One region of the Aeromicrobium fastidiosum genome, then DNA from elsewhere that is predicted to be linked to it. Evidence: riboswitches for the same ligand, from Rfam matches in the RefSeq annotation. Region 1 holds a riboswitch; each other region holds the start of a gene.
The links. A riboswitch is a leader RNA that binds a small molecule or an ion and turns the genes downstream of it on or off. The one in region 1 is predicted to bind cobalamin.

Region 1 (2,260 bases):
GGGGAGCCGTCGCTGGTCGACGAGCTCACCCGCCTGGCCGGCGACGGGGTCGACGTCATCCGCCTCGAGCCCGTCGTGCTGACGGATGCCCGGTCGCCGGGGCGGTCGTGGGTGCGCCGGGTCGCGGGGCACTGGCTGCGCGAGGCGCGCCGGCGTCCGACGATCCTGGTCGGCGGCACACCTGTCACGGGGGAGGAAGCCGCACTCACGTCATCCGCGTGGGAGCACGTGCCGGGACACTCCCGGCACCTGCTGGTGTGCCGCGGCCCGCGGTGCTCGGCCCGTGGGGCCCAGCAGACGTCCGAGGCGTTCGACTCGGCGCTCCGCGAGGCGGGGCTCGGCGACGACGACGTGCTGGTCACGCAGACCGGCTGCCTGTTCCCGTGCAACCAGGCACCCGTCGTCGTGCTGCACCCCGACGACGCGTGGTTCGGCGGGGTCGACGAGGCGGCAGCGCGACGCATCGTGATCGAGCGGCTGGGCTGGGGACTGTCTGTCAGCGATCTGCTGCTGCCGCGCAAGAAACACCAGATCTAGTAGTTACAAGCGTGTGGTTTCCATATACAGTGGTTGACGCAGCTGGTTCGGCTCCTCAGCCAGGGGAGTCGTGGCAACAGGGAACCCGGTGAAAATCCGGGACTGCCCCGCAGCGGTAAGTGGGAACGACCTTCGTCATCAGCACTGGGACTCGTCTGCATCGTCAGGCGGCCTGGGAAGCGACGAACAGTAGGCGGCGGCGCGCGAGCGTCGCCTGGCCCGTGAGTCCGAAGACCTGCCAGTGCCGCACCGTCCAGACGACGGTGTGGGTCCGCGACCTCGTGGGAAGGTCAGGGGATCAGGTCGTGCTGCCACGTCTCCGACACCGGAGCCGACCCCTCCTCTGCACCCCTCAGGCTCGGACTGCGTCCACGCACCAGTTCACGAGGGGTGAACCGCATGACCATCACAGTCATCAAGCGCGACGGATCGCGCGCACCGTACGACGGCTACGAGATCGCCAGGTCCATCGAAGAGGCCAGCACAGGGCTCGACGACCAGGTCGCCCGCGTCACGCAGCTGCAGTCTGAGCTCGAGATCACGCTGTTCGACGGCATCACGAGCGAGCAGCTGGACGAGGCTGTCGTCCAGGTCGCGCTGCAGAACGTCAAGGACGACCCGGCGTTCGACACCATCGCGTCGCGCCTGCTGGTCAAGACGCTCTACAAGAAGATCTTCGGCGAGGGCGTGACCCGCGACGAGGTCTACTCCTTCCACGGTCCGGCCTTCGTCGCCTCGGTGCTGCGGGGTGTCGAGCTGGACCTGCTCGACGCGCGCCTGGCCGAACTGTTCGACCTCGAGGTGCTGGGTGCCGCGCTCGACCCCGACCGCGACGACCTGATCCGCTACATCGGTGCCCAGACCATGCGCACGCGCTACATGATCTGCGAGCCCGACGGCACACCGCTGGAGGTGCCGCAGTTCTTCTGGATGCGCGTCGCGATGGGCCTGTCGCTCAACGAGGCCGATCCCACGGCGTCCGCGATCGCCTTCTACGACAAGATGTCACGGCTCGAGTACCTCGCCGCGGGTTCGACGCTCGTCAACGCCGGGACGTCGTATAGCCAGCTCTCCAACTGCTTCGTGATGCAGATGGAGGACGACATCGAGCACATCGCCAAGAGCGTCCGCGACGTCATGTGGCTGACGAAGGGCACCGGTGGCATCGGCATGTCGGTCAGCAAGCTGCGCTCCGAGGGCTCGCCGATCCGGTCCAACAACACGTCGTCGACCGGGCCGATCCCGTTCATGCACACGATCGACTCCACGCTGCGGGCCATCAGCCGCGGCGGCAAGAAGTTCGGTGCCCTCTGCTTCTACATGGAGAACTGGCACCTCGACTTCGCCCAGTTCCTCGACCTGCGGGCCAACTCCGGCGACCCGTACCGGCGCACCCGCACCGCCAACACCGCGGTGTGGATCTCCGACGAGTTCATGAAGCGCGTGCAGGACGACGGCGACTGGTTCCTGTTCGACCCACTCGACGTCCCCGACCTGACCGAGCTGTACGGCGCGGCCTTCTCGGCCCGCTACGCCGAGTACGTCGCGATGGCCGAGGCGGGACAGCGGCGGCACAAGAAGCTGCGCGCCCGCGAGCAGTTCCGCGCGATCCTGGTGTCGCTGCAGGCCAGTTCCCACCCGTGGCTGACGTGGAAGGACACCATCAACACCCGCGCGCTCAATCACAACACCGGCACGATCCACCTGTCGAACCTCTGCACCG
Region 2 (2,260 bases), 970 kb from region 1:
GCGTCGGGTTCTGAGCCTGCGGCTCGCCCTCACCGTGGCCCTGACGTTCTGACGGACTCGCCGACGGCGTGTCTGCAGAAACGTCAGGCCCAGCGTCTTCGTCGGCTTCGGCTTCGCCGTCTCCGTCCGGCACCGGCGGCTCGGGCTCGTCGTCGCCGAGGATGCGGTCGAGCAGGTCCTCGTCGATGCCGGGGGCGTCGAACGGGTTGCGGCGCCGGCGGTGCGGCAGGGCCAGACGGGCCGCGGCGCGGATGTCGTCGCGTGTGACGGCAGTGCGTCCGTTCCATGCGGCGTGGGCCGAGGCGGCACGGGCCGTGACGATGTCGGCGCGCATGCCGTCGACCTCGAACGCGGCGCAGACCTCGGCGATCTTGAGCAGCGCCCAGTCGCTCAGATCGACCTGCTCGACGAGCTTCTGCGCGGCCTGGATGCGATCGGTCAGCGACGCCTCGTCGTCGGCGAAGCGGGCCGCGAACGCGTCGGGGTCGGTCTCGTAGGCGAGGCGGCGGCGGACGACCTCGACCCGGGTGGCGGGGTCGCGCGGCGCGGCGACCTCGACCGTCAGCCCGAACCGGTCGAGCAGCTGGGGCCGCAGCTCGCCCTCCTCGGGGTTCATCGTGCCCACGAGCACGAAGCGCGCGGCGTGCTCGACCGAGACGCCGTCGCGCTCGACCGTCGAGCGTCCCATCGCGGCGGCATCGAGCAGCAGGTCGACCAGGTGGTCGTGCAGCAGGTTGACCTCGTCGACGTAGAGGATGCCGCGGTGCGCGCGGGCCAGCAGGCCGGGCTCGTACTCCGTGACTCCCTCCGACAGGGCCTTCTCGAGGTGCAGCGAGCCGAGCACGCGGTCCTCGGTGGCACCGACGGGCAGCTCGACGAGACGGACGGGGCGCGTCTCGACGTCCGCGTCAGGGGCGAAGGGGCCGTCGGGCGAGAGCGGTCGTGCCTCGCGGGGATCGGACGAGAACCGGTCGCCGGCGATGACGTCGATCGGCGGCAGGATCGAGGCGAGGGCGCGCACCATCGTCGACTTGGCGGTGCCCTTCTCGCCGCGCACCAGTACGCCACCGATGGCCGGCGAGATCGTGGAGAGGGTCAGGGCGAGCGCCATGTCGTCGGATCCGACCACGGCGCTGAAGGGGTAGTGCTGTGGCATGTGGGGCTCCCGCTCGTCTGCCGACGTCCGCCGGACGCGGTTGCGTCCGCCGGTCAGGCGCGAGGCCGGTCTTCGGACTTCCGAGGTCTGTGCCTCGGTCACCGCAGCGGGCCCTGTGCCGGATTCTCACCGGCTTCCCGATTCTCCCCTCGCGGGGCACCTCGAGCCTTCTGCTCGCAAGGGTAACGGTCGCGGTGCGTCCATGCGCCCACCCGGGAGGTGGATCTGCAACCGTCTCAGCGCCGACACGGTTGCGGATCCACCTCCTGCTGCGGCGCGGGACTAGGCGTCCCCGGCGCTGCTGCGCCCCCGCTCGTGGGCGTCCATGCGCTGGGAGGTGCCGAGATCGAAGACGGCGACGCCGATCGTGAACGCGACGTAGGTGCCGATCGCGGGCCAGAACAAGCCGACGTCGCTGGGCCAGCTCGCGTCGGCGACGACGTCGTTGGCCACCCCGCCCAGCGCCCAGTAGACGGTGGCACCGGCGAGGGCGTACGCGGTCGCCCACGGGCGCAGCCGCCTGAGACGGTGGACGGCCTCGGTGCTGAACGGGCCGTCGTCCCGCGTGCCCTCGACGACCCGCCGCAGGCCGATCAGGCAGGCCAGGGCGGCCAGGACGATCGGGAGGGGTCGCACGTCGACGAGCGCCTGCACCAGGCGCGGGTGACCGAGGGCGTCGTAGGGGCGGCAGACGGTCTCGCGGTCGGTGGCGCGCAGGAGCGATCCGTCCCGCGCGAAGTCGTCCTCGGTCATGCGGTCGTCGGACCCGATCGTGACGCACGCGTGCTCGCGCATCGTGCCGTCCTCGGTCCCCCCAGTGCCGGCGATCACGGCGAAGCCGATGAATGCCACCGAGACCGTGGCGAGGACGAGGGCAGCCGTCACCAGCGACGCCATGAAGCCCCAACGGGAGACGGCCTTGTTGGGCTGCATGCCAGCAGAGTAGGCGAGTCGGTGGCCCCGAGGCTCACCGATCTTTCTGCGTTCGCGGTGCCCTGGCTGCAGGAACGTCGAAACATTCCGTCCGAGGACGACTGATCTTTCTGCGTTGACGCGGCTCCGGCTACCGGAACGCCGAAAGATGGGTCCCCCCGGTCGGCGACA
Region 3 (2,260 bases), 380 kb from region 1:
GACGGTGCTGCTGCCGATGATCGCGATCCTGCTGGTGACCGGCGAATGGACCCAGCGCAGCGGCTTGACGACGTTCACGCTCGTGCCGAACCGACCTCGCGTCATCGGGGCCAAGGCCGCTGTCACGATCGGCATCGCCGTCGTCTCGACGGTGCTGGCCTTTGCGATCGGCGCGGTCGGGACGGTGCTCGGCTCGGCGATCGCCGGCGTCGACCAGGTGTGGGACATGACCGCCGGCGACATCGTCAACATCGGCCTGGCGCAGACCCTCGGGATGCTGATCGGCTTCATGCTGGCCGCCGTCATCCGGCACTCCGCCGGGGCGATCGTGGCGTACTTCGTCTACTCCTTCGTCCTGTCGGGGCTCACCGAGCTGCTGGCCCAGACGCAGCAGTGGTTCAGCGACCTGCGTCCCTGGGTCGACGTCAACTACGCCCAGGCGGCCCTCTTCAACGGCAGCCTGACCTCGGCGCAGTGGGCCCACCTCGCGGTCACGACCGTCGTGTGGCTCGTCGTGCCGATGACCGTCGGACTGTGGGCACTGATGCGCTCCGAGGTGAAGTAGCCCGCGGACGTCCGCGAGTGGTGCGTTCCTGTCCTCGAGTGGTGCGGTGTGGTCAGACGCGCCGTCCCACTTCGTCCAGGACGCACCACTCGCGCGCTGGCGCGGGGGGCGCGTGACAGGACGTCGGCTAGGCTGCGAACGAACCAGTCGTGCCCATTCGTTGGGTCAGGGAATCCGGTGAGAATCCGGAGCTGACGCGCAGCGGTGAGGGGGACGGGGGTGGCATCGGCCACTGGATCGCGAGATCTGGGAAGGCGCCACCGCCCGGACGAACCCGAGTCCGAAGACCTGCTGGTTTGCGGCCGACACCTGTCGGCCGGATCACTCGTCAGGCTCCGCGCACGAGCCTCAGATCCCAAGGACGCATCCCATGCCTCGTCGCATCCCAGCACGCTCGACCGGCCTGCTCGCAGGTCTCGCCCTCACCGCCACCCTCCTCGCCGCCTGCGGATCGAGCTCGTCCGACGTGGCGGCCGGCCGGACGATCGCCGGCACCGAGGGCAAGACCTCGTACCCGCTGACCATCACGGACAACTGCGGCATGGACGTCACGATCGAGAAGGCCCCCGAGCGCGCCGTCTCGGTCAACCAGGGCTCCACCGAGATCCTGCTGTCGCTGGGCCTCGCCGACCGCATGGTCGGCACCGCCACCTGGACCGACGCGATCCGTCCCAACCTGGCCAAGGCCAATGAGACCGTGCCACGGCTGGCCGACAACACCGTCTCGTACGAGCGGGTGCTGAAGGCCGAGCCCGACCTGGTCACGGCGTCGTTCGGCTACTCGCTCAACGGGGAGGACCCCGACCGTCGAGCCCAGTACGCCAAGCTCGGGGTGCCGACGTACCTCGCGCCGTCCCACTGCGACGGCCGCACCGACGAGAGCGGCGACGGACCCCGCTCGCACCCGCTCGAGATGCCGACGATCTACCGCGAGATCACGCAGCTGGCCGAGATCTTCGACGTCCCGTCACGTGGCAAGGCACTGGTCGCCGAGCTGAAGCAGCGCATGGCCGCGGCGGCTGCGGCGAAGCCCGAGGACGACGTCTCGATCGCCTACTGGTTCGCCAACACCGAGCTGCCGTACATGGCCGGTGCCAACGGGTCGCCGGGAGTCATGTCGCGCACCCTCGGCCTCGACAACGTCTTCGCCGACACCGACGTCGAGTGGCCGCAGATCAGCTGGGAGAGCGTCCTCGACCGCGATCCCGACGTCATCGCGCTGGGCGACCTGCGCCGCGACCAGGAGACCGGCGACCGGCTGGCCGACAAGATCAGGTTCCTCGAGACCAATCCCGTCACCAAGCAGCTCACGGCGGTGCGCGAGAAGCGCTACGTCGTGCTCAACGGCGCCGACATGAACCCGTCGATCCGCACCGTCGACGGCACCGAGAAGCTGGTCAAGACGCTGACCGACCTCGGGCTGGCGGGTTGAGCGCGGGGTCGCTCCCCGGAGCCGACCGCACCGCCGCGGCACGGGGCGCCCGCACCGTGCTGTGGGTCGTCGGCCTGGTGGTGCTGGCCCTGTCGATCGCCGTCGCCATCACGATCGGGCCCGCCGACCTGTCGGTCGGCGAGGTGTTCGCGGTCGTCGGGCAGCACCTGGGGCTGGGGGACGCCGACGTCTCCCGCATCCGCGACGGCATCGTGTGGGAGCTCCGGCTGCCCCGGACGCTGCTGGCGGCGGTGTGCGGGGCC

Region 2: it holds a riboswitch for cobalamin, as region 1 does, so the genes downstream of both, JOF40_RS03315 (magnesium chelatase subunit D family protein) here and JOF40_RS08145 (ribonucleoside-diphosphate reductase subunit alpha) in region 1, are expected to answer to the same signal.
Region 3: it holds a riboswitch for cobalamin, as region 1 does, so the genes downstream of both, JOF40_RS06250 (ABC transporter substrate-binding protein) here and JOF40_RS08145 (ribonucleoside-diphosphate reductase subunit alpha) in region 1, are expected to answer to the same signal.

What each region holds. Positions count from the first base shown of each region.
Region 1 is NZ_JAGIOG010000001.1:1,641,539-1,643,798, forward strand. Features, by position in the region: gene JOF40_RS08140 ((2Fe-2S) ferredoxin domain-containing protein) at 1-537, shown strand, start outside; cobalamin riboswitch at 563-794, shown strand; gene JOF40_RS08145 (ribonucleoside-diphosphate reductase subunit alpha) at 937-2,260, shown strand, end outside.
Region 2 is NZ_JAGIOG010000001.1:670,723-672,982, reverse strand. Features, by position in the region: gene JOF40_RS03315 (magnesium chelatase subunit D family protein) at 1-1,156, opposite strand, end outside; cobalamin riboswitch at 1,203-1,335, opposite strand; gene JOF40_RS03310 (hypothetical protein) at 1,439-2,089, opposite strand.
Region 3 is NZ_JAGIOG010000001.1:1,260,141-1,262,400, reverse strand. Features, by position in the region: gene JOF40_RS06255 (ABC-2 transporter permease) at 1-565, shown strand, start outside; cobalamin riboswitch at 693-875, shown strand; gene JOF40_RS06250 (ABC transporter substrate-binding protein) at 936-1,997, shown strand; gene JOF40_RS06245 (FecCD family ABC transporter permease) at 1,994-2,260, shown strand, end outside.